Regions from separate parts of the Streptomyces sp. NPDC087310 genome, predicted to be linked through region 3. Evidence: riboswitches for the same ligand, from Rfam matches in the RefSeq annotation. Region 3 holds a riboswitch; each other region holds the start of a gene.
The links. A riboswitch is a leader RNA that binds a small molecule or an ion and turns the genes downstream of it on or off. The one in region 3 is predicted to bind S-adenosylmethionine.
Positions count from the first base shown of each region.

Region 1 (9,848 bases), on a different contig from region 3:
TGACCAGCAGCGAGGTGAACAGGCTCTGCCACAGGGACTCGGAGAAGAACGACTCGGTGAAGACCCTGCGGTACTGCGTGAACGAGTAGCCGTCGAGCGGGTAGCCGTTGGCGTCCGAGGGATGGAAGCTGAGCGCGAGGACCCGCACGAGCGGGACCACGAACAGGGCCAGCAGGAAGACCACGACCGGCGTGACGGGCAGCAGCCCGCGCAGCCGGCGCGGCGCGCGGGCGGCGGGCGCGCTCATCCGGGCGTCGCCTCCTTCTTCATGGCGTCCCCGGCGGCAGCGTCTCCCCCGGGCCCCTCCGCGGGTCCGAGGACGATGACGTCGGCGGCGGACCAGCCGAAGGTGACGCGCGCGCCGACGGCCGGGGGTTCCTCGGCCGTCCTGGCGTTGACCACGACGCCTTCGGCGACGACGATCTGCGCCTGCCACGCCTCCCCGGTGAACGCCCGGTAGCCGACGATCCCGGAGCCGCGCTCGGCCGTGGCCGAAGCACCGGCGTCGCCGTCGTTGTCGCTGTCGGCCTCGACGGCGCGGACGGTGACGCGTTCCGGGCGTACGGCGAGGGTGACCGTCTCCCCGTCGGGCAGCGTGGCCAGGCCGGAGTCCAGCCCGACCCCGCCCAGGTGGAGCGTCCCGTCCACGGCGCCGGTGCCCTCCAGGATGTTGGCAGCGCCGATGAACTCGGCGACGAAGCGGGTCGCGGGCGTCCGGTACACCTCGGTGGGGGTACCGAGCTGTTCGACCCGGCCGCCGTTCATCACGGCGATCCGGTCCGAGAGCGACATCGCCTCTTCCTGGTCGTGCGTGACGAAGACCATGGTGATGCCGAGGCGCTGCTGGAGCTCCCGCAGCTCCACCCGCATCTCGCGGCGCAGCTTGGCGTCGAGGTTGGACAGCGGCTCGTCGAGCAGCAGCACCGCGGGCCGGGTGGCCAGCGCGCGGGCCACGGCGACCCGCTGCTGCTGGCCGCCGGAGAGCTGCTTCGGCCTGCGGTCCGCGTACGCCTCCAGGCCGACGAGGCGCAGCGCCTCGGCGACGCGTTCGTCCCGCTCGGCGCGCTCGGTGCGGCGCACCTTGAGTCCGTACGCGACGTTCCCGGCGACGGTCATGTGCGGGAAGAGGGCGTAGTTCTGGAAGACCAGTCCGAGCCCCCGGCGGTGCGTGGGGACGTCGGTGAGGTCGGTGCCGTCCAGGGTGATCCGGCCCGCGGTGGGGCGGACGAACCCCGCCAGGCTGTTGAGGAGGGTCGTCTTGCCGCAGCCGCTGGGGCCGAGGACGGAGAGGAACTCGCCGCGCCGGATCGAGAGCCGGTCGACGTCGAGGATGCGCTGCCCCTCGTACCCGGCGGCCAGACCCTCGATGTCGATGTGCGCGGCGGTCCCGCCGCCGGTGTCGTGCCGCTGCCCGGTCACTTGAAGATCTGATTCCACCGCTGCTGCCATTCGTTCAGCTTGGGGGTCGCCGTCTTGTAGTCGACCCAGGTGAAGGTCTTGTAGACGGCCTCGCCGTACTTGACCTTGTCCTTGAAGTCGGGGCTGTAGTCGATGGTGTCGTTGCCCGCGCCGTAGAAGGTGCCCTCGGCGAAGGGCTTCTGGTGCTGGGCGGCGCTGAGGTAGTTCAGGAACGTGTAGGCGGCCTTGGTGTGCGCGCTGCCCTTGGGCACGTAGTACGAGGTCAGCGCGCCGACGGCGCCGGACGCCGGGTAGCTGAAGCCGATCGGCTGCCCCTCCTTGGCCATGGCGAAGGCGCGGCCGTCCCAGAAGGGCACGATCCAGGCGTCGCCGTTCTGCAGGACGGTGGAGACGCTGCCCGCGTCCGCCGGGTACGCCGAGACGCAGCCCTTGAGCGCGGCGAGCTTCTTGAACGCCTTGTCGACGTCGGCGGGGTCGGAGAGCTTGCCGCCGTCCTGGGAGACCAGCGCGGAGAAGAACTCCAGGCCCGCGTTGTAGGTCAGCGGGGGCAGCGCGACATGGCCGCAGTACTTCTTGTCGAAGATGTCGGTCCAGTCCCGCGGCGCCTGCTTGATCTTGTCGGTGCGGTAGAGCAGACCGTTGGAGCCGGTGGTCAGCGGTACGCCGTAGGAGGAGCCGTCGACCGTGGACTGCTGGGTGAGCACCGGGTCGAGCTGCTTCCAGTTCTTCAGGTCGCCGGTCTTGAGCGGCTGGAGGAGACCGCCGCCGACCGCCTGGTGCAGGGAGCCGGGGGTGAGGGCGACGACGTCGAACGGCGCGTCCTTGCCGCCCGCGGCGCGGAGCTTGGTGAGCCAGGCCGAGTCGGCCCCGTACACGAGGTTCACCTTGATGCCGGTGTCCTTCTCGAACGGTGCGACGAAGGACTTCTTGAAGAGCTCACCCCAGGGGCCGGCGAACGCGGTGACGGTGATCTGCTCCCCCTTGGTACCGGACCCGCCATCGCCGGAGCCGCCGGTGTCGACACCGCAGCCGGCGACGGCGGCGAGGACGGTGACGGCCGAGGCGAGGGCGAGCAGGGAGCGTCGCCCGCGAGGGCGTGACAGGGCAGGTCTCATGAGGGAAGGGCTCCTCGGTGCGGGGTGGCGTCGTACGGCGCGCCGGCCCGTGGGTGATGGTTCGCCGGCCGCTCGACGAGCGGGGGCCGCTGGACGGGGCACCAGGACGACGCTCTGTGAGGCACCGCGTCCGCTGTCATCTCGTGCTCCCGTCCCAGGTACTGGACCTGGCTGACAGGTCCGCGCTTGCTCCCGGCACATCGGTGTGCGCGTGGAGCCGTGTCATCACCCGGGGCACCCCACCGCAGAAGGAGGGTTGCCGCCCAGCAAGCCGGGGCTTGTCGCTGGGACTCGTGACATCGAGAAACGTAACACCCCGTGGCGGCGATCTGAAGACGAGGTGGATCACATGAACATCACACCTGGATCACAGGACGGCGGATCGGGAAAGACTGATACCGGCCAGATGTGCCGCTCCCCCGTGGCGCGCCTGGGCGAGGAGTGCTTCTTGACACGGTCCTGGACCGTGCCGACGATGAGGCGATCTTCCCCGCCGTCCGCCGACGCAGGAGCCGTCCGTCGTGTTGTCGCTGCACGCCCATGACCTGCACACTCCCCCGCCCGGACCGTCGGGTCACCTGTCGATGGGCAGCCCGGACGGCGTACGCGTCCCGCTGGTCCCCGACAGCCGCAGGATCCTGCGGGGCGGGGTCCCCTGGCTTCCGGTGATGGCGGAATTCCACTTCAGCCGCTATCCGGCCGCCGAGTGGCGCGAGGAGCTGCTGAAGATCCGGGCCGGCGGGGTGGACACCGTGGCCACCTACCTCTTCTGGAACCAGCACGAGGAGAGCCGCGGGACCTTCCGTTTCGACGGCGGCCGCGATCTGCGCCGCTTCGTCCTGCTCTGCGGCGGCCTCGGGCTGTCCGTCGCCGTCCGTGTCGGCCCCTGGTCGCACGGTGAGTGCCGGGGCGGCGGCTTCCCGGACTGGCTCGACGGCGCCAGCTGCGTCCCGCGCACGGACGATCCGGCCTATCTGGCGCTCGTCGAGCGGTACTTCGCCCGGATCGGCCGGGAGCTGCGCGGCCTCTCCTACGACGAGGGCGGTCCCGTCGTCGCCGTACAGATCGAGAACGAGCTGTACGACGCGCCCGCGCATCTGGCGACGCTGCGCCGCGTCGCGGAGGCCGCGGGCATCGCCGCGCCCTTGTGGACCGCCACGGGGTGGGACGCCGCCGACCTCCCGCGCGATCTCCTGCTGCCGGTGTACGGCGGCTACCCGGAGGCGTTCTGGGCGGAGGCGCACGACGGCTGGGCGCGGGAGATGCGCCGGCACTACTTCTTCACCCCGGTCAGGGACGACCCCGCCATCGGCGCCGATCTGCGCTCCGCGACGCGGGCGAGCCGCGGGGTGCCGGACGACCGGCGCTACCCGTACCTCACCTGTGAGCTCGGCTCGGGCATGGCCGTCGCGTACCACCGGCGGCCCCTGGTGCGGACCGCGGACGTCTCCGCGCTGGCGCTGGCCAAGCTCGGCAGCGGCTCGGTCTGGCAGGGGTACTACCTCTACCACGGCTGTTCGCAACGGCTGGATCTCGCGCTGCCCAACCAGGAGTCGCACGCCACCGGTTACCCCAACGACCTGCCGTCGGTCAGCTACGACTTCCAGGCACCGCTGGGCGAGTTCGGGCAGGTGCGCCCCTCGTTCCACGCGCTGCGCGCGCAGCATCTGCTGATCCAGGACTCCGGGGCACGGCTCGCGGACATGCCGCTGCGGCTGCCCGACGCGTGCCCGGACGGCCTCGACGACCGGTCCACGCTCCGCTGGGCGGTGCGCTCCAGCGGTACGGAGGGCTTCCTCTTCGTCAACAACCACCAGCCCCACGAACCCCTCCCCGACCACCACGGGGTCCGTTTCCGCGTCGGACTCGACGGCTGTACGCGACAGGTTCCGGCCACGCCGGTGACCGTGCCGTCCGGTGCGCACTTCGTGTGGCCCCTCGGGTACGCGGCGGGGCCGGGCGTACGGCTCGACTGGGTGAGCGCGCAGCCGCTGACCCGGCTGGCGATCGACGGGGTGCCGACCGCGGTGTTCGCCGCCACGGCGGGGATCGCCCCGCAGTTCCCGCTGCCCGCCGGGGCTTCGGTGTCGGCACCGGCCACGAGCACCACGCGCGACGGCCGGACGGTGGTGGAGATCACCGAGCCCGGGACGGACGCGGTGGTGACGGTCAACGGGCCCGGGACGGACGCGGTGGTGACCGTCACCGGGCCCGAGGGTCCTGTCCGGCTGCTCTTCCTCACCGAGGAGCAGGGGCGCCGTCTCCAGCGGGTCCGGATCTGGAACGCGGAGCGGCTGGTGCTCTGCGACGACGCCGTGCTGGCCGACGGGGGCGAACTGCGGGTCCCCACCGAGGCGGAGACCGTCTCCCTCGCCCTGGCGCCCGCGCCCGCCGCCGGACTCCGCACACCCGCCGACTGGACGACGGGGCTCTCCGGGCCCCGCGCCGACGGCGTCTTCACCACCTGGACGGCATCGGTGGCCCCGGCCGGGGCCGGGGCCGCCACCGTCGCGTGCGTACGCGCCGGGGCCGTGGCGCCGCCCGCCCGTGACGGCGGCCCGCACCGCCGCGCCTCGGCGCCGGTGGACGCCGATTTCGCGGAGGCGTCGGTCCACCGGATCGCCGTCCCCCGCGCGGTGTTCGACGAGGGCGGAGAGGTGCTGCTGCGGCTCACGTACACCGGCGACGTGGCCCGCGCCTACATCGACGGGCGCCTCGTCGCCGACCACTTCTGGTACGGCCCGGCGTGGGACATCGGGCTGCGCCGGCACGCCGCGGAGGCCGTCCAGCACGGCGTCGAGATCCGGGTGCTGCCCCTGGGCCGCGCCGACGGGGTGTACGTCGACGCGTCGGTACGGGACGGCCTGGCGGCGGCCAGGACCCGGGCGTCGGTGGACTCCGCGGCGTTCGTCCCGGTCCGCCGGGTCCGGCTGCGTACGGCGGAGGACCCGGCCGCCGGCTCCTGACCACGTGAGCGCGACGGCTGGGGCGCGACGACCGGGGCGCGCCTACCGGGGCGCGTAGATGACGCCGAGCTTGTCGATCCCGTCCCCGGAGCGGCCCGTGAAGCCGACGATCCGCCACCCGGACGGCGCGGTGTAGGTCACCGCGTCCGAGGTGGCGGTACCGGCGGCGAGGGTGCGGCCCCGGTCCGTCGTGAACGCGGCGGAGAAGATCCGCGTACGGCCGTCCTTCTGGCCCTGGGTCAGCTTGACCGAGGTGAGGTGTTCGCCCGTGGCCAGGGTGAGCGAGGAGGCGGTGCCGCCCGTACCGCCGTGGCTCAGCACCGTACCGCCGTCGAGGGTGAGGCCGACCGCGTCGAGCCGGGCTCCGCCGCGCAGGGTGAGGGTGCGGGGCGCGGGGGTGGCCGGAAGGGCGCGGGCGTCGTTGAACGCGGTGCCGTGCGGGCCGCCGAAGAAGTCGGAGGCACGGCGGTTCGCGGGCTGCGACCAGGTGAGGTCGACGGCGTGGGGGTAGTGGTCGGAGAGGTGCTTGCCCGCGCCGTCGAGGAACGCGCGCCACGCGTTGGTGTAGGCGGTGGCGTCGAGACCGACCAGCGGGCCGCTCCGGTAGAGGACCTTGTCGACGACCTCGCAGGTCTGCGTGGGCGCGACGGTGTCGCAGACCAGCGCGTCGCCGCCGAGGGCCGGGGCGGAGCCGCCGCGCACCAGCTTCACCCAGGCGTCGGTGAGGCCGTTCTCGGAGACGAGGGTGCGGATGTTGTCGCCGGTGCGGGTGTAGCGGGTGTTGGTGTCGCCCATGACGACGACGGCGTTGCCCTCGCTGTACGTCCGGATGAAGGACGAGAGCTGGACGATGTTGGCGCGCCGGGCGGCCAGCGCGGCGTCCGTGGTGTCGGCGTTGGTGTGGACGTTGTAGAGGTCCACGAAGACGCCCTCGGCGAGCCGGACCCGGGCGAGCGAGAAGCCCTTGGGGGTGAGGCAGTCGGTGCCCGTGCAGTCGTTCCAGCGGACGCGCTCGAAGTCCTCGAAGGGGTGGTCGGAGAGGGTGTTGAGGCCGTCGCCGAAGGCGGCGCCACCGCTGGTGGCGGTGCGGTACGGGTGGGTGTCGTTGGCGTACAGCGAGGCGTGGTAGTTGAAGTCCTCCTGGACGTTGACGATGCCGTACGGGCCCAGGCGCTGCCCGATGAGCGGGGTGTTGGTCTCGGGGTCGCTCTGGCCGAGGTCGAGCGGGAGCCCGGCGATGTTGTACGTGAGGACCTTCAGCGTGCCGGAGTCGGCCGCCGGGGCCGCGACGGCCTGAGTGGCCGGGGTGGCGGCGAGGCCGGTGAGCGCCAGCGCGCCGGCGGCGAGGACGCCGGCCAGTCTCCGTATCGGAGTACGCATGTGGGGGGCCTTTCCGAGGGGGGTGAGAAAGGTGCGGGGTGGGAGGTGCGGGTGAGAGAGGCGCGGGTGGGCGAGGTGCGGGGAACGGTATTGCGGAGGGTCATCATGTACGGTCAAGTAGCCTGCCGCACAAGGGCAGTTGCCGATTCGGGCGTCCGGAGCAGCGGGGCGCGTCATCCCGCCGTACGGCGGCCGCCCACTGATCATCCCTGGATCGCCCACTGTTCATGTTTCACCCGGAACCTCTCTGTCACAACGGCAACAACCGGACACAGGAGCTTCCATGGGCCACGGGCACCACCACCCTCACTCGCACGCGCACTCCCACGCGCACGAAGCGAGCACGGCGCTGCCGCCCGCGCTCGACACCTCGGTGCCCGACGAAGCCCTCACCCCCGACCAGCTCTCCCGCCGTTCGATGCTCCGCAACACGGGGCTGCTGGGCGCCGGGCTCGCCGCGGGCAGTGTGGCGGGCGGCGCGGTGGCGGGCTCGCCCGCGTACGCCGCCGGCGGTCAGGGTTCCCCGGGCGGTTCCCGCGCGGGGCGCAAGGGCGGCTTCCTGTGGCTGGCCGGTGACCACCACATCCACACGCAGTACAGCAGCGACGGCAAGTACCGGGTCGTCGACCAGGTGCGGCAGGGCGCCAAGCATGGCCTGGACTGGATGGTGATCACCGACCACGGCTCCGAGACTCACGCCAAGATCGGTGTGGAGAAGGTCAACCCGGACATCAAGGAGGCCCGTGCCGCGTACGACGACACGCTGGTCTTCCAGGGGCTTGAGTGGAACATCCCGGCCGCCGAGCACGGCACGGTCTTCGTCCACCCGGGCCGGAACGAGGTCGCCGTCCTCAAGGAGTTCGAGACCTCCTTCGACGGCTCGGTGCGCGGCGCCGGTGACTCCACCCCGGCCAACGAGGCGCTGGCCATCGCCGGTCTCTCGTTCCTCTCCGAGCAGGTGAAGCGCCGCAAGGTGCAGGACGCCCTGATGCTCGCCAACCACCCGTCGCGCAAGGGCATCGACTCCCCGCACGAGATCCGCGCCTGGCGCGACGCCACGTCCCGTGACCACCAGATCGCCGTCGGGTTCGAGGGTGCGCCGGGCCACCAGGCCGCGGGGATCGCGGCGCCGACCGGGATGGGCCGCGCGCGGGGGCTGTACGACGGCAGCCCGGGCGCGGGTTCCTTCGCCGGCTATCCGCTGGAGAGCTACCGCACCTGGGGCGGGTTCGACTGGATGACCGCCACGGTGGGCGGTCTGTGGGACAGCCTGCTCGCCGAGGGCAGGCCGTGGTGGATCACCGCCAACTCCGACTCGCACAACGTGTACGCGGACACGGCGAAGCGCGGCGGCCCCGACTCCGACTTCACGGCCAACGGCAAGCACACCGACCCGGTCTACCGGGGCGGACCCGACCTCACCGAGGGCGACTTCTGGCCGGGCCAGTACAGCCGTACGCACGTGGGCTCCGACGGCTTCTCGTACGCGGCGGTCATGGACGGCATCCGGGCCGGGCGCGTCTGGGTCGACCACGGCGGTCTGATCAGCGGCCTCGACGCCCGGCTCGCGGGCGGCGGGCGCTGGGCCACGCTGGGCGGCGCCCTGCACGTACGGCGCGGCACGAACGTGACGCTGACGGTCGACATCGCGCTCGCCGACGGCGCGAACTGGGCGCAGTTCGTGCCGAAGCTGGCCCGGGTGGATGTGATCCAGGGCGACATGACGGGCGAGGTGAAGGACAAGGACACGTTCACCGCGCCGACCGCCAAGGTCGTCTCGTCGTACGACGTCGACAAGTCGACCGGCACCGTCCGGCTCACCTACTCGCTGGGCCGGGTGGACCGGCCGCTCTACGTCCGGCTGCGCGGTACCGACGGCAACCGCTCCGCGGTCGGCGCGCGGGGTGCCTCCGTCGACCCCGCGGGGCCCGCGCTCGACGTCGTCGGCGACGCCGACCCGTGGCGCGACCTGTGGTTCTACTCGAACCCGATCTGGGTGCTGCCCGCATGACAGCGGTGACGGTGATCGGTGTCGACGCGGCCACGGCCGGTCTGGGCGACGCCGATCACCTGGCCCGGGCGCTCGCCGGTGAACTGGCCCTGCCGGACACCGTGTCGGTCGGTACGCACGCGGTGCGCGCCGGACGGCCGCACCTGGCGCTCTCGCTCACCCTGCCGGACGCGGCCACGGCCGCCGAGGTGTGGTGGGCGCTGACCGGCCGTACGGAGCCGGGACCGGTCGGGCTCGCCTTCGGCGAGCGGCGCCACGGCCCGGCCGAACTGGCCGAGGGGGCGGCGCACGCGGTGGCCGAACGGACGGTCCACGGCGCGGGCCGGGCGGTCCTCTTCCCCGGCGCGGGCGCGCTCACCGGCACGGTGGGCGTGGCCGAACTGCTCGCGGCGTCCGCCGTCGACGAGGTGGCCCTGCTCGGGTCGGCCGGACCGGCGGAGGGCGAGCGCCGGATCATGACACGGGGCCATCTCCGGCCCGAGTGGCGGGAGGGGCGGCTGGTCCTGACGGTGATGGAGGCGGCGGGCGGGGTCCTGGTCCCCTTCGAGGTGCCGGACCCGACCCCCTGCTGCGCCGACCACTGAGGCGCCGCACGGACTGAGCGCGGGCGCGGGCCACGGGTGCCCGCGCCCGCGCTCACTCCGTCCGGTACAGGTCGGTGAGCAGTTCGATCGCGGCCCGTGTGGCGGGGTGCGGCGCGTCCGACCACCAGGCGAGGCGTACGGCGATGGGCTCCGCGTCGCGGACCGGGCGGTAGACGACGCCGGGGCGCGGGTACTGGTCGCGGGTGGACTCCGCCGTCACCCCCACGCAGCGGCCGGTGGCGATGGCGGTGAGCCAGTCGTCGACGTCGTGAACGGCCTCCGCCACCGGACGGGACTCCGGTGGCCACAGCTCCGTGGTGGTGGTGCCGGTCCTGCGGTCGACGAGCAGGGTGCGTCCGCCGATGTCCGCGAG
Region 1 covers NZ_JBIUYF010000007.1:109,983-119,830, reverse strand. Annotated here, with positions in the region: gene ACIO3P_RS26415 (ABC transporter permease) at 1-247, opposite strand, end outside; gene ACIO3P_RS26410 (ABC transporter ATP-binding protein) at 244-1,449, opposite strand; gene ACIO3P_RS26405 (ABC transporter substrate-binding protein) at 1,416-2,534, opposite strand; SAM riboswitch class IV at 2,712-2,833, opposite strand; gene ACIO3P_RS26400 (beta-galactosidase) at 3,056-5,500, shown strand; gene ACIO3P_RS26395 (jacalin-like lectin) at 5,543-6,868, opposite strand; gene ACIO3P_RS26390 (PHP domain-containing protein) at 7,164-8,891, shown strand; gene ACIO3P_RS26385 (hypothetical protein) at 8,888-9,475, shown strand; gene ACIO3P_RS26380 (LysR family transcriptional regulator) at 9,528-9,848, opposite strand, start outside.
Region 1: another riboswitch for S-adenosylmethionine. It lies ahead of ACIO3P_RS26405 (ABC transporter substrate-binding protein); the one in region 3 lies ahead of ACIO3P_RS02055 (aminotransferase class V-fold PLP-dependent enzyme).

Region 2 (9,848 bases), on a different contig from region 3:
CATGGAAGGGCGCGGCTGGCCGGGCCCCGGCGCCAAGGAGCGGGAGATCCGCGAGCGCCTGGGCCTCTCGCCGACGCGCTACTACCAGCTCCTGAACGCGCTGCTCGACGACCCGAGGGCGGCGGAGCACGACCCGGTGACGGTGAACCGGCTCCGCAGGGTCCGGGCGGCCCGCCGCGACCTGCGCTGACGGAGGCGCGGGCCACATTTCTGTCCGTACGCCGGTGGACGTGGATAAGGTCGGGGGCATGGGCAGCCACTCGTACTCCCTGCCGGAACCGACCACCCCCGCCGGCGTCGACGGCCTGGCCGCGCTTCTCGCCCGGCCCGGCGCCGCCGTCGTCGCGCTCGACTTCGACGGCACCCTCGCCGAGATCGTCCCGGACCCCGAACAGGCCCGCGCCCACGAGCGCGCGGTCCCCGCCCTCGCCGCCCTCGCACCACGCGTCGCCTCCGTCGCGGTGATCACGGGCCGCCCCGCCGGAGTGGCGGTACGGTACGGCGGCTTCGCCGGGGTGCCGGGGCTGGAACACCTGGTCGTCCTCGGCCACTACGGCGCCGAGCGCTGGGACGCCGTCTCCGGTACGGTCCACGCCCCCGCCCCGCACGAGGGCGTCGCGGCCGTACGCGCCGAACTCCCCGGATTCCTCGAACAGTTCGGCGCCTGGCGCGGCACCTGGATCGAGGAGAAGGGCCGCGCGGTCGCCGTCCACACCCGCCGCGCCACCGACCCGCAGGCCGCCTTCGAGGCGCTGCGCGAACCGCTGGCCGGACTCGCCGCACGCCACGGCCTGATCGTCGAACCGGGCCGCATGGTCCTGGAGCTGCGCCCGCCGGGCGTCGACAAGGGCGTGGCGCTGCTGGAGTACGTCCGCGAGACGGGCGCCGAGACGGTCCTGTACGCGGGCGACGACCTGGGCGATCTGCCGGCCTACGCGGCGGTCGAGAAACTCCGCTCGGACGGCCACCCGGGCCTGCTGGTGTGCAGCGGCACCGAAGTCCCCGAACTGGCCGAACGGGCCGACCTCGTCCTCCCGGGCCCGGCGGCCCTGGCGGACTTCCTGGCGGAACTGGCGCGTACGGCGGCCCCGTAGCGCCGTAGCCCCGTAGCCCCGTAAGTCCTGTGGGGGCCTCAGGCCCGCAGCGCCTCCAACTGGTCGAGGAACCAGCGCTGCGGCGGCAGGGCCGTCGCCGCGGCGGCCAGGCGCTTGGCGCGGTCCGTGCGCTCCGCCGTCGGCATCGTCAGGGCCTCGTGGAGGGCGGCGGCCGTCGCGCTGATGTCGTACGGGTTCACCACCAGGGCGTCCTCGCCCAGCTCCGCGTAGGCGCCCGCCTCCCGCGACAGCACCAGCGCGCAGGCGCGCTCGGAGAGGACGGGGATCTCCTTCGCGACCAGGTTCATGCCGTCGCGGATGGGGTTGACCAGCGCCACATCGGCCAGCCGGTACGCGGCCAGGGAGCGTGCGAAGTCGTCCTGGACATGCAGGACGACCGGGGTCCAGCCGTCCGTGCCCAGCTCCGCGTTGATCCCGTCGGCGACCCGCTGGACCTCCTCCGTGTAGGAGCGGTAGATCGCCAGGTCCTGCCGGGAGGGGTAGGCGAAGGCCACGTGGACGACGCGCTCGCGCCATTCGGGGTGGTCGAGCAGGAACTGCCGGTAGGAGAACAGGCCCCGGACGATGTTCTTGGACAGCTCCGTACGGTCCACCCGGACGATCGTCCTCCGGTCGGCCCCGTCCGGGGTGGAGCCGATCTGCTCGCGCAGGGTCACCATCCGCTCGGCCACGTCCGGACGGTGCGCGCGCTCGCGCAGGAAGTCGCCGTCGGCGCCCAGGCCGTGGACCGCGAGATACGTCCGGCCGCCGGAGGGTCCTGGGGTGCTCCCGCGCGGGAAGGTGAGGTGGCGCCCGCCGTCCCCGCTTCCGTCCCCGCTTCCGTCCCCGTCCCCGGCTCCGTCCTCCGGCCAGTGCGCCGTCAGGCCGCGCGCCGCCAGCACCGAGCGGGCGCACTCCGCGAACGCCCCCGCCCACCGCCAGGTCAGGAAGCCCAGCCGGTCGGCGCCGAGCATGCCCAGCAGGAGGCGCTCCGCGATGTCGTCGGGCAGCAGCCGGAAGTACTCCGCGGGCGCCCACGGCGTGTGCGAGAAGTGCCCGATCCTGAGGTCGGGGCGGAGCGCGCGCAGCATCCCGGGGACGAGCGCCAGGTGGTAGTCCTGCACCAGGACCGCCGCACCCTCGGCCGCCTCCTGCGCCAGCGCCTCGGCGAAGGCGCGGTTGTACGTCTCGTACGCGGCCCACTGGGCGCGGAACCCCGGGCCGAAGGACGGCTCCAGCGGGGTCTGGTAGAGCATGTGGTGGACGAACCAGAGGGTCGAGTTGGCCACGTCGTTGTACGCGGCCGTGTACACCTCGGGCTCGATGCCCAGCATCCGTACCCGCTGCCCGCCCGTGTCGGCCGGGTCCAGGCGGCCCCCCGTACGCCGTACGGCCTCCCGGTCGCCCTCGCCGAGCGCCGCGCACACCCAGACGGCGTCGTCGTCCGCCCCGATGGCCGACAGGCCCGACACCAGTCCGCCGCCGCCTCGCTTGGCCGCCAGCGTGCCGTCGTCGCGCCGCGTGTACGAGACGGGGCCGCGGTTGGACGCCACGAGGACGCGGGCGGGCGCGGGGGTGCCGGACTGCTCGGTAACCATGTCGCGAAACCTAGCCCGTCACGGAAACGCTCAAACGTACGGTGCGTGTGACGTCCCCGCCGGGTCGGCCGCGCCGCCCGCTCGATCGCGCGGCCCGCTCGGTCGGCGCCGTCCCGCTCAGTCGCGCCGCCCGCGCGCCGCAGCCAGCGCGACCACCCCGGCGCCGGTCAGCGCGAACGCCATGCCGCCCAGCAGCCACAGCCGCTCGGCCGTGGACCCGGCCTGCGCCAGCACCCGCGTGAACTCCGAAGCTCCCGACAACGCAAGATTCATGCCCATGAGGGAGGAATGTAGGCAAGTAGTGCGATGATCCGACGTTACGCCGCGCGTCCGGCCGTGTACTCCGCGATCTCCCGCACCGGCGGACGCTCCTCCGTGTCCACCGCGTGCGTCCGCGGCGTGAAACCGTCCTCGCCCCGCTCGAACTGCGTGAGCCGCGGCCGTACCAGATGGCCCCGCTGGAGCCGGAGCTGCGCCGTACGGTAGATCGCCGCGGCCATCCGCCCCAGCGCCCGGTCGTCCTGGTGACGGTGGAGCCGTACACCCACGTCCACCTGGGCCAGCGCGTCCAGCCCCACCGTGTGCAGCGCGTCCACCAGCAGGCCCAGCTCCACGCCGTACCCCACCGGGAACGGCAGCCGCTCCAGCAGCGAGCGGCGCGCCGCGTACTCCCCGCCCAGCGGCTGGACGAAACCGGCCAGCCGCGGCCAGTGCAGATTGAGCAGCGGGCGTGCCACCAGCTCCGTCACCCGCCCGCCCTGGACGGCCCCGCCCTCCGTGCCGCCGCCCGTACCGCCGCCAGTGCCGCCGCCCAGCGGGCGGTCGTACATCGCCTTCACGAACTGCACCTGCGGCTCGGTGAGCAGCGGGCCCACGATCCCGGAGACGAAGTCCGGCGAGAACTCCCGCAGGTCGGCGTCGACGAAGCACACGATGTCGCCGCTCGTCACCAGCAGCGACCGCCACAGCACCTCGCCCTTGCCGGGCAGTGCGGGCAGCCGCGGCAGGATCGCGTCCCGGTGCACCACCCGCGCGCCCGCCGCCGCGGCGACCTCGGCCGTACGGTCGGTGGAGCCGGAGTCGATCACCACCAGCTCGTCCACGAGCCGGACCCGCTCCATCAGCTCACGCCGGATGACGGCGACGATCGCGCCGACGGTCTCCTCCTCGTCGAGCGCCGGCAGGACCACACTGACCGTGCTGCCGCGTGCCGCTTTCGCCGCCAGGAGCCGGTCGAGCGTACGGTCCCCCGCCGACCAGGAACGCCTGGTCAGCCAGTGCTCCACCTCTTCCAGCACGTTCGGTACTCCCTGCGCGATCCTTGATGAGGTGCGATATGTGCCACGACATGTGCCCCGACGTGATCCATCTCGCGGTGCGGACGACTATCTCAACCCTCCACCCCTTCGGTTACAGTCTTGAACAACACGAATGACCACCGCATGCCGGGGTCATCACGTGAACAAACGCACCGGACCCAGGCTCCGGCGCCATAGCGCTCATCCAGAGGGACTGAGGGAACGGCCCGTTGAAGTCCCGGCAACCCTCCCGCCGACCGCGAGGTCACGGTGGGGAAGGTGCCAATTCCGTCTTGCGGCGAAGTACGTCGCGAGGAAGATGAGGAGAAAGGGCCTCGCCATCATGGCTGTGCAGACCGTCCCGACCGGTACGAACGAGACCGGTGCCAACGAGACCGTCGACCTCGGACCCGCCGCCGCACTCTCGTGCCGCGAATGCGGAGAGCGCTTCGACCTCGGCCCCATCTTCGCCTGCGTGAGCTGTTTCGGGCCGCTCGAAGTCGCGTACGACCTGCCGAGCGGCACCCCCGAAGAGCTGAAGAAGCGCATCGCCGAGGGCCCGGACAACATCTGGCGGTACGCGCCGCTGCTGCCCGTCCCCGCCGACGTCGCCTCGAAGCCCAACATCAACCCCGGTTTCACGAAGCTGGTCAAGGCCGACAACCTCGCCCGTGAGCTGGGCGTCACCGGCTCGCTCCACATCAAGGACGACTCCGGCAACCCGACGCACTCCTTCAAGGACCGTGTCGTCGCCATCGCCGTCGAGGCCGCCCGCGCCTTCGGCTTCACCACCCTCTCCTGCTCCTCCACCGGCAACCTCGCCGGCGCCGTCGGCGCCGCGGCGGCCCGCGCCGGCTTCCGCTCCTGCGTGTTCATCCCGCACGACCTGGAGCAGGGCAAGGTCGTCATGGCCGCGGTGTACGGCGGGGACCTGGTCGGCATCGAGGGCAACTACGACGACGTCAACCGCTTCTGCTCCGAGCTCATCGGCGACCCGCTGGGCGAGGGCTGGGGCTTCGTCAACGTCAACCTGCGGCCGTACTACGGAGAGGGCTCCAAGACCCTCGCGTACGAGATCTGCGAACAGCTCGGCTGGCGGCTGCCGGATCAGATCGTCATCCCGATCGCCTCGGGGTCGCAGCTCACGAAGATCGACAAGGGGCTCCAGGAGCTGATCAAGCTCGGCCTCGTCGAGGACCGGCCGTACAAGATCTTCGGCGCCCAGGCCGAGGGCTGCTCGCCGGTCTCCACCGCCTTCAAGGCCGGGCACGACGTCGTACGGCCGCAGAAGCCGGACACCATCGCCAAGTCCCTGGCGATCGGCAACCCGGCCGACGGCCCGTACGTCCTGGACATCGCCCGGCGCACCGGCGGCGCGGTGGAGGACGTCAACGACGAGCAGATCGTCGACGCGATCAAGCTGCTGGCGCGCACCGAGGGCATCTTCGCGGAGACCGCGGGCGGCGTGACCGTCGGCGTGACGAAGAAGCTCATCGAGGCGGGCGTGCTCGACCCGGCCCTCACCACCGTCGTCCTCAACACCGGTGACGGGCTCAAGACGCTGGACGCCGTGGCCCCGACGACCGGCCCGACGGCGACGATCCGCCCGAGCCTCGACGCGTTCCGCGACGCGGGCCTCGCCGCGAGCTGACCACGTCGTGAGCTGACACGTCGTGAGCTGACCACCGACACCGAGAAAGGCTTCCCACCATGAGCGTCAAGGTCCGTATCCCCACCATCCTGCGCACCTACACCGGTGGCCAGGCCGAGGTTCCCGCGGAGGGCGCCACCCTCTCCGAGGTCATCCAGTCGCTGGAGACGAACCACCCGGGCATCGCCGGGCGCGTCCTGGACGACCAGGGCAAGCTGCGCCGCTTCGTCAACGTGTACGTGAACGACGACGACGTCCGCTTCGAACAGGGCCTGGAGACCGCCACGCCGGCGGGCGCGGGCATCTCGATCATCCCGGCGGTCGCCGGAGGCTGACGCCGCCGAACGCAACGCAGAACGGCCCTCTCCGCAGCAGAAGCGGAGGGGGCCGTTCTACATGGTTGAGCACGGTAGAGTGTGGGAACGCCCCGCTGTCGCCCGCTCCGTACGCGAGCGAGAACGCGACAACATGAGGGCAAAGTCCTGGAGCCTTTTGCGGCGTACGTACGCTTTGCCCGGCCCGACTTGTCCCGGAACGCAGTGGATTCAGCACTATGCGTGTTCGGCCACGCCCAGAATTCTCGTCCGATTGACCTGTTGCAGAGGGCAGTTGGGCAGATACATTCAGCCGCGGTCGACGCGTTCCGGCGCGAAGTGTGGCCCCGTGCAAGGGCCAGTAATAGGGGAGTTGGCATGGCTCAGGGCACCGTCAAGTGGTTCAACGCGGAGAAGGGCTACGGCTTCATCGCGGTCGACGGTGGTGCGGATGTATTCGTCCACTACAGCGCGATCCAGATGGACGGTTACCGCACCCTTGAAGAAGGTCAGCGAGTGGAGTTCGAGATCTCGCAGGGCCAGAAGGGTCCGCAGGCGGACATGGTCAAGCTCGCCGTCTGATCCCGGCGCGATCGGCCACCGACGCACTCACGTACTCGGTACAGACTCCGCATCGCACTCACGCATGAGGGGCCCGCATCCCGCACCAGGGATGCGGGCCCCTCATGCGTGACCCTCCAACGAGGTCCTGTAGGCGCTTGCACTCTCGGGGGTCGAGTGCTAATTATTGGCGTTAGCACTCTGCAAGTGAGAGTGACAACTTAGGACCGGGTCGGTGAGGCCCGAAGAGCCGGTGGGGCAAGGAACCGCCGACTCTCAGGCCGTCCGTCGCGGGCGCCAGCGCGGTCCGGAGAAATCCACCCCAGTCCGGGAGGACCACTTCACATGGCCAAGATCATCGCGTTCGACGAGGAGGCACGGCGCGGTCTCGAGCGCGGGATGAACCAGCTCGCCGACGCCGTCAAGGTCACCCTTGGTCCCAAGGGCCGCAACGTCGTCCTCGAGAAGAAGTGGGGCGCCCCCACGATCACCAACGATGGTGTGTCCATCGCCAAGGAGATCGAGCTCGAGGACCCGTACGAGAAGATCGGCGCCGAGCTGGTCAAGGAAGTCGCCAAGAAGACGGACGACGTCGCCGGTGACGGTACGACCACCGCGACCGTCCTCGCCCAGGCGCTCGTCCGCGAGGGCCTGCGCAACGTGGCGGCCGGCGCCAACCCGATGGCCCTCAAGCGCGGCATCGAGAAGGCCGTCGAGGCCGTCTCCGGCGCCCTGCTGGAGCAGGCCAAGGACGTGGAGACCAAGGAGCAGATCGCTTCGACGGCCTCCATCTCCGCCGCCGACACCCAGATCGGCGAGCTCATCGCCGAGGCGATGGACAAGGTCGGCAAGGAAGGCGTCATCACCGTCGAGGAGTCGCAGACCTTCGGCCTTGAGCTTGAGCTCACCGAGGGCATGCGCTTCGACAAGGGCTACATCTCGGCGTACTTCGCCACGGACATGGAGCGTATGGAGGCGTCGCTCGACGACCCGTACATCCTGATCGCCAACTCCAAGATCGGCAGCGTGAAGGACCTCCTTCCCCTGCTGGAGAAGGTCATCCAGTCCGGCAAGCCCCTGCTGATCATCGCCGAGGACGTCGAGGGCGAGGCCCTGTCGACCCTGGTCGTCAACAAGCTCAAGGGCACCTTCAAGTCCGTCGCCGTCAAGGCCCCGGGCTTCGGTGACCGCCGCAAGGCGATGCTGAACGACATCGCCATCCTCACCGGCGGCACGGTCATCTCCGAGGAGGTCGGCCTCAAGCTGGAGAACGCCGGTCTCGACCTGCTCGGCCGCGCCCGCAACGTCGTCATCACCAAGGACGAGACGACCATCGTCGACGGTGGCGGCGACAGCGACCAGGTCGCGGGCCGCGTCAGCCAGATCCGTGCCGAGATCGAGAACAGCGACTCGGACTACGACCGCGAGAAGCTCCAGGAGCGCCTGGCGAAGCTGGCCGGCGGCGTGGCCGTCATCAAGGCCGGCGCCGCGACCGAGGTCGAGCTCAAGGAGCGCAAGCACCGCATCGAGGACGCGGTGCGCAACGCCAAGGCCGCCGTCGAGGAGGGCATCGTCGCCGGTGGTGGCGTGGCTCTGCTCCAGGCTGCCTCGGTCTTCGAGAAGCTTGAGCTGACGGGCGACGAGGCGACCGGCGCGAACGCGGTCAAGCTCGCGCTGGAGGCTCCGCTCAAGCAGATCGCCGTCAACGGTGGTCTTGAGGGCGGCGTCGTCGTGGAGAAGGTCCGCAACCTGACGGTCGGTCACGGCCTGAACGCCGCGACCGGCGAGTACGTCGACATGATCGCCGAGGGCATCATCGACCCGGCGAAGGTCACGCGCTCCGCTCTCCAGAACGCCGCGTCCATCGCCGCGCTGTTCCTCACCACCGAGGCCGTCATCGCCGACAAGCCGGAGAAGGCCGGCGCGGCCCCGGCCGGCGGCGGCATGCCGGGCGGTGACATGGACTTCTGATCGGCCTGAGGCCGCCCGGACGCCCGCCGCGTCCGGTCGGCCGGTCGATCGACCGTCCTGACCGAGGGCGGCACCCCTTCTTCGAGCTTTCGGCTTTCGAGCCTCGGCTTTCGAAGGGGTGCCGCCCTCGGGCTTTTTCCCCGGTTCTTCTGCTTCGGGATGTAAGGATGCGCCCGGTCCATGACATCTATGGGGTGTGGAGACCTTGAAGACCGGGAGTGAGCGGGACCGCGCCGCGCGGTTCACCGCCTTGTACGTCCGTGACCACCCACGGGTGTCCGCCTTCGTGCAGCGGAGGTCGGGGGACCGGGCGGCGGCCGAGGAGCTGACCGCCGAGGTCTTCCGTACGGCCTGGGAGCGCATGACGGACGGCCAGGAGGTCGGTACGGGCTGGCTGTTCGTCACCGCGCGGAATCTGCTGAGCAACCACTACCGCTCGATGGAGCGGCTGACGGAGCTGCACCGGCGGATCGGCGACGAGCTGGACCGCGGTCCTGCCTCAGGACCGGACGAAGCCGTCCTCGACGCGCTCGACCGGCTGCCGTCCCACCACCGCGAGGTGCTGCTGCTGAGCTACTGGGACGGGCTGAGCGCCGCCGAGGCCGGTCAGGCGCTGGGCTGTTCGGCGCCCGCGGTGTGGGTGCGGCTGCACCGGGCCCGTAAAGCGTTCCGTGATGTGTTCGACCTGCCCGAGGAGTCAGTGTGATGCGCGTGAAGTCGATGATCCGGAACGCCAATCCGGTACCGGTCCCGGAGCCCGGGGAGCTGTCGCCGCGCGCGGCGGCCGAACTCGCCGCTCTGGTGGGGCCCGTGGACGAGGGGGCACGCCCGGTCCGTACGGTGGCCGTCCGCCGCCCGCCCCGGCGCGGCTTCATGACGGCCGTCGTCGCGTGCGGGGCCGCCGCCGTCATCGGCGGTGCCACCTTCTTCCTGCTCCCCGGCGATCCGGCGGCCCCCGGCGAGGGGCCGGGCGCCGGACCGGGCGGCGGAGCCGTCGCCGACGAGCCGTACTTCGGGACCACGGCCCAGTTGGAGGGCGTCGCGACCGTGATCGTACGGGCGAGGCTCGGCGCCGGCCGGGAGGAGGACGCCGACGACATCAGGACGACCGTCGCGACGGCGGACGTGGTCGCGACCGCCAAGGGGAAGACCCCGGGCGACTCGATCGAGGTCGCGTACACCACCCCGGGCTCCGGGCCCGAGACGGCCGGGCTCACGGCGGGCAAGGAGTACGTCCTGCTGCTGGAGGAGAGCGGCGACGGGGGGTACGTCCTGGTGAACACCACGCAGGGCTGGTACGGCGTGGGCGGCGACGGCCGGCGCGCGGTCGCCGGGAACGACAACGACGTGGCCCTGAGCCC
Region 2 covers NZ_JBIUYF010000005.1:598,080-607,927, reverse strand. Annotated here, with positions in the region: gene ACIO3P_RS21940 (DUF3263 domain-containing protein) at 1-190, shown strand, start outside; gene otsB (trehalose-phosphatase) at 249-1,094, shown strand; gene ACIO3P_RS21930 (trehalose-6-phosphate synthase) at 1,133-2,692, opposite strand; gene ACIO3P_RS21925 (hypothetical protein) at 2,810-2,971, opposite strand; gene ACIO3P_RS21920 (glucosyl-3-phosphoglycerate synthase) at 3,010-3,990, opposite strand; SAM riboswitch class I at 4,189-4,316, shown strand; gene thrC (threonine synthase) at 4,334-5,641, shown strand; gene ACIO3P_RS21910 (ubiquitin-like small modifier protein 1) at 5,701-5,976, shown strand; gene ACIO3P_RS21905 (cold-shock protein) at 6,334-6,537, shown strand; gene groL (chaperonin GroEL) at 6,862-8,487, shown strand; gene ACIO3P_RS21895 (sigma-70 family RNA polymerase sigma factor) at 8,684-9,193, shown strand; gene ACIO3P_RS21890 (hypothetical protein) at 9,193-9,848, shown strand, end outside.
Region 2: another riboswitch for S-adenosylmethionine. It lies ahead of thrC (threonine synthase); the one in region 3 lies ahead of ACIO3P_RS02055 (aminotransferase class V-fold PLP-dependent enzyme).

Region 3 (9,848 bases):
ACGGCGCCCTCGCGACCCGGACGGTCCCCTACCGCGCGGTAGAAGGCGGTCAGCTTCTCCGCGCCCCACTGTGCGGCGATCAGGTCGCAGGCCAGCCAGCCGCTCTCATAGGCGCGGGCCAGCCGGTCCGCGTCCCCGGCGAACGCGAAGTCCTCGTCGGAGGGGAGCGCGGCGGGCGCGTCGCCGCGGCGTACGGCGCGCCGGAGTTCGGGGGCGATCCGCCCGGCGGTCAGGCCGGTGGTCCGGTACGCGACCCAGTCGGCGAAGCCCTCGGAGAGCCAGGACGGGGTGGCGGCGGAGGTGGCCTTCCTGGTCGCCACGTGGGTGGTCTCGTGGGTCAGGACGATCTCCCGGCCGTGGGCGCCGAGTTCCCCGAACGCCTCCGGGTTGACGACGATCCGGTCGGCCGACGAGGCGCCCGCGCCGCCGGTCTCGCCCGTGGTGACCGCGGCGATGCCCCGGTAACCGGCGGCGGGCGCCCCCAGGAGCCCTCCCATGGCCGTCAGGTCCTCCGGCACCAGCAGCACCACCCGGCGCGCCCAGCGGCCCGGCCAGGCGGCGTCGACGGCCGGTACGGCGCGGTCGGCGACGGCCGCGATCTCCCGCAGCCGCGCCCGGTCCTGCCCGACGCCCAGGACGAGGCCGCGGGCGCCGTGCACGGCCCGTACCGCGCCCTGCTCCCAGAGCTGGGCGCCGCCCCCGTCGCCGGGCCGGTCGGCGCTCACGTACCAGCGGCCCGCACGCTCGGTCAGCTCCAGCGCGCGGGGCGCGGTGACGGGCGCACTGTCGTGGCCGGCGAGCCGGTGGCGCAGTTCGGCGCGTACGGTCGCGCGGGCGCCGGAGCGCCGTACCTCGGTGAGGTGGTACGCCCATGAGCCGAGGGGCACCTCGGCGAGGTTCCCGAACTCGGCGCGCGCGGTGGCGCGCAGGGCGTGCGCTGCGGGGTCGACGGCGGCCAGGTAGGCGGCCTCGTCGCGGTCCAGGACGGCGGCGGCCCGGCGGTCCAGGGTCCGGCGGATGCCGTCCGTGGCCGTCGCGGCCGGGTCGGGGGCACGCGCCGGGGCCGTACAGCCGGGCGCCAGGAGCGCTCCGGCCAGCAGCGGCAGAACGGCGCGCCGCCCCACCGCGCCACCGGTGCCGCCGCTGCCGGTGGCGGCACCGCCCGTACGCTCCTGACCTGCCACGCCGCCGATCGTACGGGGCGGGTGCCGGCGCCTCAGACGCGTGTGACGGAGGAGACCGGCAGCATGCCGACCGGGTCGTAGCGCACGGAGGCGCCGGGGTACGGGGCGTGGATCACCTGGCCGTTGCCCACGTACATCCCGATGTGGCTGGCGTCGTCGCGGTACGCCACCAGGTCGCCGGGGCGCGCCTGGGAGAGCGGTACGCGGGCTCCGGCGTACCGCTGGGCCTGGGAGGTGCGCGGCAGGCCGACGCCCGCCTGCCCGTACGCCCACTGGGTGAGCCCGGAACAGTCGAAGCCCGAGGGCCCGTTGGCGCCCCACACGTAGGGCCGCCCGACGGCGCGCTGGGCGGCCTGGACGGCCGCGGCGGCCCGCCCGGTGGCGGGCGCCCCGGGTCCCGAGAGCGCGCCCGGCAGATCGCCCCGGTCGGAGCGCGAGGCCCGGTCGTAGGAGACGCGGTCGGCCTCGGTCAGGGTGTTGAGCAGGCGGCGCGCCTCGGCGAGCCTGCCCTCGACGGTGCGCTTGTGGCGGGCGACGGCGGCCCGGCTGCGCTCCAGCTCGGCGAGGTCGCGGGCGGCCTCGCTGCGTACCTGCCCGAGGCTGCGCTGGGCCAGGCCGAGTTCCTTCAGGGCGCCGGACTGGCGGGCGCCGACCCGGTCGAGGACGGCGGCCTTCTCCAGATAGCCGTCCGGGTCGGAGGAGAGCAGCAGCGCGAGGGTGGGGTCGACGCCGCCGGAACGGTACTGGGCGCCGGCGAGCGAACCGAGCGCGCCGCGCATCGCGTTGACACGCTCCTGGCCGCGCGCGGCGCTGTCCTGCGCCGTGTCCAGCAGCGTCCGCAGCTCCGTGACGCGTTCGCCCGCCTTGTTGTACCGCTCGGTGGCCCGCTCGGCCTGCTCGAAGAGCCGGTCGACCTGGGCCCGGGTCGCGTCGGGCGTCGCCTGTGGGTCGGCGCCCGCCGGGGCGGCGCCGAGCGCCACCGCCGTCGTGGCCGCCGCGAGGGACACGGCGGCGACGGCGCTGCCACGGGTGCCGGAACGCAGAGCAGCATGGCCGGACTGTGAGGGACGGCGATGGGACACCACGGGAAGCCGAACTCCCTTCCGCTGTACGCGCAGGCGCAGCCCTGCCGCCCGGTGGGCGGACCGCTGGCCGGTGCTGCGCGGAGCAGACAGTAGCCGGGCGATCACGGAGCGGCCAACGACCGCCCCGCGCACACAAAGTGACGCCCCGCCGTAGACCTCAAGGTCATCGGCGGGGCGCGGGTGTCAGCGTGTGGGGTGGGAATTCCCCCGAATGGGCGGGTGTCGAGCCGGAGATGACGGTCAGGACGTCAACAGCCGGCCACGCCCGCCCGGCGGTCAGGCGATGCGCACACCGAACTGGAACGGCATGTTCCCGATGGCCTCGTAGCGGACGCTGGCGCCCGGCTTGGGCGCGTGCAGCACCTGGCCGTTGCCCGCGTAGAAGCCGACGTGGTGCAGGTCGCCGTAGAAGATGACCAGGTCACCCTTCTGGAGCTGGCTCTGCGAGAGCCGCGAACCGGCGTTGGCCTGCGACTCGGAGGTCCGGGGGATGGAGACACCGGCCTGCGCGTACGCCCAGGAGGTGAGCCCGGAGCAGTCGAAGGAGCTGGGGCCGGAGGCGCCGTAGACGTACGGCGTGCCGATCTTGCCCTGCGCGGCGGCGAACGCCGCGGCGGCGCGGGACGAGGAGGCCGGGGTGTCCCCGAGGTCGGCGCGGGAGGACGTCGAGCCGCCGCCGCTGCCGCTGCCCCGGCTGGCGCGCTCCTCCTCGGCCTTGGCGAGGTCGGCGCGCTCCTTCTCGGTGAGCGAGTTGAGCAGCTTCTGCGCGGAGGCGAGCTTGCCCTGGACTTCCTTCTTCTTCTCGGTGAGCACCTTGCGGGTGTCCGCGAGGTCCTTGACCTTGCCCTGGGCCTCCTGGCGCTGCTGCGCGAGGGTCCGCTGCTTGTCCTGGATCCGCTTGAGCGACTCGGCCTGCTTGCCGCTGACCTGGTCGAGCGTGGACGCCTTCTCCAGGTAGCTGTCCGGGTCGGAGGAGAGGAAGAGCTGGAGCGCGGGGTCGATACCGCCGGTGCGGTACTGGCTGCTGGCCATCAGGCCGAGGCCGTCGCGCATCTCGTTGAGCTCGTCCTGGCCACGGGCGACCTTGTCCTGGAGGGCGCCGACCTGCTTCTCCAGCTTGTCCTGCGCCTCTTCGGCCCCGTTGGCCTTCTCGGTGGCCTTCTCGGCGTCCTCGTAGAGCTTGTCGACCTTCTCCTTGACGTCGGCCTTGCTCGGCGTCGGTGCGGCGTTGGCGGCCTGGGAGGAGAGCGCGACAGCAGCGGCGGCGGTCGCGGTGAGCACGGTCACCCGGGTACGGCTCGGGGGCTTGGGACGACGGTGGGACGCCACGGAGGCGAGCTCCTTCTTCCTCAGCCGCCTGCCGGTCCTTGGGGACGTCAGTCCCGGCTTCGTGCGTACGGCTCCCCCGCGAACTGGGCCGAACTGCGCGAAAACGGCGGTTCCTTCACTGTCACCCCGGATGGGTGATCAACCGCGCGAAGGTTCGAGGCATGACCCTAGTGACCTTCTTGTGATCAGTTCAAATCCTTGCAAGGAAAAACTCTGTCACGAAGCACATTATTTACAGGCGCCCTACAGACAGCAGAGCGGCAATACACATGCAGTAGTGGACATTTGACGCCACGCCCAGACAAGTGGCGTTCAATTCGGTCATTGCCACTGTTGGTTGACCAGAGAAGGCCAGAGGTGGCCGGAAGTGGCCGGAGAAGGTCAGAGGCGGTCAGAGACAGACAGAAGAGATCCGGTCAGGGCAGATCCGACCGGACATCAGCTAGACGCGCGAAAGCCGCTTCAGCAGCAAGGCGGACGCGACCGGCCTGGCGCCGGCCTTCGCGACCCCGTCCGCGACCTCACGGTCGGTGGAGGCCACCACCACGGGCCGGCCGGGCGGCTCCGCCCTGACGAGCTGACGGATCAACTCGTCCGCGGTCACCCCCGGCTTGGAGAAGAGCACCCGTACGCCGCGCGGCGGTGCGAGCAGCACCGGCGCGACCAGCTCCGCGCCATCGAAGACACAGGTCATCTCGGCGCCCGACTGCGCGGCGAGCATCGCGAGCCCGCCCAGCAGCCGCAGCCGCTGCTTCTCCAGCGGCATCGTGGGATAACCGGTCTTGGTCACGTTGTAACCGTCGACGATCAGATGCGCCTGCGGAAGCGCCAGAAGCTGATCGAGCAGCGCCGGATCCATATCGGAGAGCGCGCGCGCCGCCACGTCCTTGGGGGACATCCGGCCGGGCTCCACCGCGTCGACCGTGTCCGCGGGCCGGCTCGCGGCGGGCGGCAGCGCCAGCTCGCGCCGCAGCCCCTGGGCCGACTCCAGCACCGTGTCCAGCAGCAGCCGCAGCCGCATGTCCTCGACCGAGCGCCCCTCGCGGGCGGCCCTGCGGCTCGACTCGACCGCCGACTCCGCCTCCGCGAGCCGCGCCCTGATCCGGCGCGTCTCGCTCTCCGCCGCCGACACCTGGGCCGCGCTCTCCGCCCGGAGGGCCTCGGACTCCGCGTGCGTACGGCGCAGGGCGGCCTCGCCGCGCTTCACATCGCTCAAGGCGCTGCGCAGCTTGCGGTGGAGCGCCTCGGTCTCCTTGCGCGCGGTGTCCAGCTCCGTGCGCAGCCGCTCCGTCTCGGTCCTGGTGAGGGACCTGGCGGCGGCCAGCTCCTCGCGCAGCCGCTCCAGCTCGCGCCGGTTCTCCTCGTCGGCGCGCTCGGCGTCGGCGCGCTGCGCCTCTTCGCCGGCGGCGGCGACCAGTTTCACCCATCCGGGGGGCCTGAGCACATACGCGGCGGCGGCCACATCGACGGGATCGGCGGCGGCGGGGGGCGATCCGGACTCCAGGGCGGCGGCCAGCTCCGGCTGGGCCTGGGCGATCCGCTCGCCGATCCGCTGCCGGAAGAGGGGGTCGCTCTCCAGCGCGGCGGCCATCGCGTTACCTGCGAACTTCGCACGCCTGTTCGGGGCGAAGCGCGCGTACTGCCGGAGCTGGGCGGGCAGCTCGGTGACCGTCAGCCCGCCGAAGGCGTCCGAGACGAGCGCGACGACCCGGCGCCGTACCCCGTCGGGGAGCGGTCGGTCGAGCGTTTCCGCGGCGTCACCGCCGGCCGCACCGGCCGGCTCAGCGCCACTCGCGGGCTGCTCCACGATCCGTCACCCCATCCACCCCTTACGGGCGGCTCCCTCAGGAACCGGCACCCGGCCTGTCCACCAGCTCGATCTGATCCACGGCGTTGCACCAACGGCAGCGCACCGACTCGATGGTCTCACTGACCACCTCACGCTCCTCGACCTTCGGCTCCCCTGCCAGGTCCAGATGGACGTACTCGACGACCTTCGACGAGCGCGTCACATCGAACCGCGTCAGATTGCCGCACAAGGTGCAGCGCCACCGGGTGGAGGCCGTGGGCTGCGGAACCGTCGGAGTTGCTGCCATCGTGCCGTCCTCTTTTCGTCGTCCCTATGCGGTGCCCCGCGGTGCGGCGTCGAACCGCGGATGGCACCCGGCAACCCTACGGCCTCGCGGCTCCCCCGCGCCCCGGCGAGGCGCTCTGCACCGTTAGGGACCGGTACGCCATGCTCTGTCCGTGAGCAAAAGGCGTACGGCGTACGGAGCGCCCCTGGTGACCTACGGGCTGATGGCCCTCTGCTGTCTGGCCTTCCTCCTCGGCCCGCTCTCGGGATTCACTCCCGCGTACGGGAAGGGCGACGCGCTGCTGGCCGCGCAGAGCGCCTGTTTCGAGCGGTGGGGCGTCATCCCGAGCGAGCTGACGCGCGGCGAGCCGCGCGCCCTGCTCACCCCGTTCACCGCGCTCTTCGTCCACGGGAGCTGGCTGCACCTGCTGGGGAACATGCTCTTCCTGCATGTCTTCGGCGCGATGACCGAGGAGCGGATGGGCCGCGCCGCGTTCCTGCTCTTCTACCTCGCCACCGGCGCCCTCGCGCTCCTCGTGTACGCGCTCGCGAACGCCGCCTCCTCCCAGACCCTGGTCGGGGCGTCGGGCGCGATCTCCGGGGTGCTCGGCGCGTTCCTGTACCTCTTCCCCCGGGCGCGGGTCACCAGCCTCTTCCCGTTCCTCTTCTTCCTGCCGCTGCGCTTCCCCGCCTGGATCGTGCTGATCTTCTGGTTCGTGCTCCAGTGGCTGGCCGCGCACGGCGCCGGAGAGGGCCCCGGCATCGCCTATCTGGCGCACCTCGTGGGCTTCGGCGCCGGCTTCCTCTACGCCTGGGGACGGTACTGGCGTACCGATAGAGTGAGAGCCCAGCCAGCGGCCACCGAGGGAGAACGCCAACCGTGATCACCGCGATCGTGCTCATCAAGACCAGCGTGGACCGGATCCCCGAGATCGCGGAGTCGATCGCGGCGCTGGACAGCGTCAGCGAGGTCTTCTCGGTGACCGGTACGTACGACCTGATCGCCATGGTCCGGGTCGCCAAGCACGACGATCTGGCGGATGTGATCCCCGGCCGGATCAGCAAGATCGAGGGCGTCGAGGGCACGGACACCCACGTCGCGTTCCGTACGTACTCCCAGCACGACCTGGAGGCGGCCTTCGCGATCGGACTCGACGCGTAGGACCGCCTCCGGCGGGTACGTCAGCGCTACGCGGCGGCGCCGTCCCGGTCCGGGACGCAACGGCCGTCCTCCGTACGGTAGTTCCACCGCGCGCCGTCGCTCACCAGCTCCCGCACCGCCCGCACGAAGCGCTCCACGTGCTCGTCCGGCGTCCCCGCGCCGAAGCTGACCCGGATCGCGTTGAGCGAGCGCTCGCCCGGCTCCGCCTCCGGGGCGCCGCACTCCCCCGGGTCCTGCGGGTCGCTGCCCAGCAGGGTCCTGACCAGCGGGTGGGCGCAGAACAGACCGTCCCGTACGCCGATGCCGTACTCCGCGGAGAGCGCGGCGGCGAAGTGCGAGCTGTTCCACCCCTCGACCACGAACGACAGCACGCCGACCCGCGCCGCGTCGTCGCCGAAGAGCGAGAGCACCTTGACCTCGGGCACCTCCGCCAGACCGGCGCGCACCTCGGCGACCAGCCGCTGCTCCCGCGCGGCCAGCGCGTCGAAGCCGGCCTCGGTGAGCGCCTTGCAGGCGGCGGCGATCGCGTAGACGCCGATGACGTTGGGCGAGCCCGCCTCGTGCCGGGCGGCCGTGGTGTGCCAGTCGACGTCCACACCGCCGTCGGCACGGCGCGCCACCTTGCGGCTGGCGCCGCCGCCCGCGAGGTACGGCTCGGCGGACTGGAGCCAGTCGGCGCGGCCCGCGAGCACTCCGGAGCCGAACGGCGCGTACAGCTTGTGGCCGGAGAAGGCGATCCAGTCGACGTCGAGATCCGCGATGTCCACCGCGTGATGCGGTACGAGCTGCGCGGCGTCGAGGACGATCCGGGCGCCGTGGGCGTGTGCGGCGGCGGCCAGCTCCCGTACCGGCCACAGCTCACCGGTCACGTTGGACGCACCCGTCACACAGACCAGCGCCGGGCCCTGCGGGTCGCGCGAGGCGAGCGCGCGCTCCAGGGTGGCGACGGCCTCGTCCGTGGTGCGCGGGGCGTTGAGGTAGGTGACCCGGGCGTCGCGCCAGGGCAGCAGGGACGCGTGGTGCTCGGTCTCGAAGACGAAGACCTGGCAGTCGGCGGGCAGCGCGGCGGCCAGCAGGTTGAGCGAGTCGGTGGTCGAGCGGGTGAAGACGACCTGGTCGCCGGCGCGGCAGCCGAGGAACTCCGCGACCGTGCGGCGGCTGTTCTCGAAGAGGTCCGTGGAGAGCTGCGAGAGGTAGCCGGCGCCGCGGTGGACACTGCCGTAGTACGGGGCGTACGCGGCGACGTCGTCCCACACCCGCTGGAGGGCCGGGGCGCTGGCCGCGTAGTCGAGGGCCGCGTACGTCACCTCGCCGCCGGTGACGAGGGGGACGGTCACATCGGCGCCGAGCACGGGGAGCGGGGCCGCACAGGCGGGGTCGTCGGCGGTGGGGGCGACGAAGGCGGTGGCGGTGGGGGCGGCGGCGTTCGGGCGTGCGGACATGGCGTTGTCTCCCGGCGAGGAAAGTCGGAACGGCTTCAGGACCCGCACGGCTCCACGACTCCACGACGGAGCGGCGCCGGATGATGCGGGGATGCCTCGACGCACGGAACGGACCGCGCGGAGGTGGTTGAAGAAGGGGCGAGGATCCGACGGATCCTGAAGCCCTAACGCATTCGCTTGCTCACGAGACTGCTCCCTTGAGGACCAGGACCCCAAAGGTGGCAAGGGGTCCGCGCTTGCCGCAGACCTCGCTGCCTACGGCCTGGTCTTCACCCGGGGCACCCCGCCACGGACGGAGGGTTGCCGGACAGCGAGCCGGGGCCTTAATCGCTGTCACTCATGACCTTGGCCGAAAGTATGGCACAGGGGCGCGGACCGCCCAAGTCGCCGTCCGCGATACGGGACGGGCCCGTCCAACAGGAGGGGGCCGGGCGCGTGTTCCGCGTCCCGGCCCCTCCCTCCGTCAAGCGGTCAGGCGTTGCTGGCCGCCACCCAGCGGGCCAGCGCGTCCCGCGCCGCGCCCGAGTCGATCGCCTCCGCGGCCCGCGCGATCCCCGCCACGAGCTGGGTCTCCAGCGGGTCCCCGGTCGGGTCGAGCGCCACCAGCGCCGCCGCCGCGTTGAGCAGCACGGCCTCCCGTACGGGTCCGCCCTCGCCGGCCAGCAGCCGGCGGGCGACATCGGCGTTGTACGAGGCGTCCGCGCCGCGCAGCGCCTCCACGGGGACCAGTTCCAGCCCGACGTCCCGCGGGTCGAAGGGCTGCTCGGTGACCTCGCCGTCCCGTACGGTCCACACCCGCGAGGTCGCGGTGGTGGTCAGCTCGTCGAGCCCGTCGTCGCCGCGGAAGACCAGCGCCGAGTTGCCGCGGGCGGCGAGCACCCCGGCGACGATGGGCGCCATCCGCGCGTCCGCCACGCCCACGGCCTGGGATCTGACCCTGGCCGGGTTGGTGAGCGGGCCGAGGATGTTGAAGGTGGTCTGCGCGCCCAGCTCCTTGCGCGCCTTGGCCGCGTACCGCAGCGCCGGGTGGAACTTGACCGCGAAGCAGAACGTGATGCCCGCCTCCTCCGCGACCTCCACGACCCGCCCCGGCGTCAGCTCCAGATTGACGCCGAGCTTCTCCAGTACGTCGGAGGCACCGCTCGCGGAGGACGAGGCGCGGTTGCCGTGCTTGACGACCTTGGCGCCGGTGCCCGCCACGACGATCGCGGACATCGTGGAGATGTTGACGGTCTTGGCGAGATCGCCGCCGGTGCCGACGATGTCGACCGTACGGCCGGGCACCTCGATGGTGTTGGCGTGCGCGTACATCGCGCGGACCAGCCCCGAGACCTCCTCGACGGTCTCGCCCTTCGCCCGCAGCGCGACCGCGAAGCCGGCGATCTGCGCGTCGGTGGCCTCGCCGCTCATGATGCGGTCCATGGCCCACGCCGTGTCGTCGGTGGACAGGTTCTCGCCGCGCAGCAGGGGGTTCAGTACGCCGGGCCAGGTGCGGGCCGCCACGGTGTCGCCTCCGACGGGGGTAACAGCGCTCATGCTCGCTCCTGGGTGTCTGGGACGGCTGCGTGGGCT
Region 3 covers NZ_JBIUYF010000001.1:551,068-560,915, forward strand. Annotated here, with positions in the region: gene ACIO3P_RS02020 (hypothetical protein) at 1-1,184, opposite strand, end outside; gene ACIO3P_RS02025 (C40 family peptidase) at 1,217-2,269, opposite strand; gene ACIO3P_RS02030 (NlpC/P60 family protein) at 2,546-3,598, opposite strand; gene ACIO3P_RS02035 (NYN domain-containing protein) at 4,041-5,405, opposite strand; gene ACIO3P_RS02040 (hypothetical protein) at 5,443-5,694, opposite strand; gene ACIO3P_RS02045 (rhomboid family intramembrane serine protease) at 5,897-6,556, shown strand; gene ACIO3P_RS02050 (Lrp/AsnC ligand binding domain-containing protein) at 6,553-6,834, shown strand; gene ACIO3P_RS02055 (aminotransferase class V-fold PLP-dependent enzyme) at 6,861-8,276, opposite strand; SAM riboswitch class IV at 8,504-8,621, opposite strand; gene trpD (anthranilate phosphoribosyltransferase) at 8,748-9,812, opposite strand.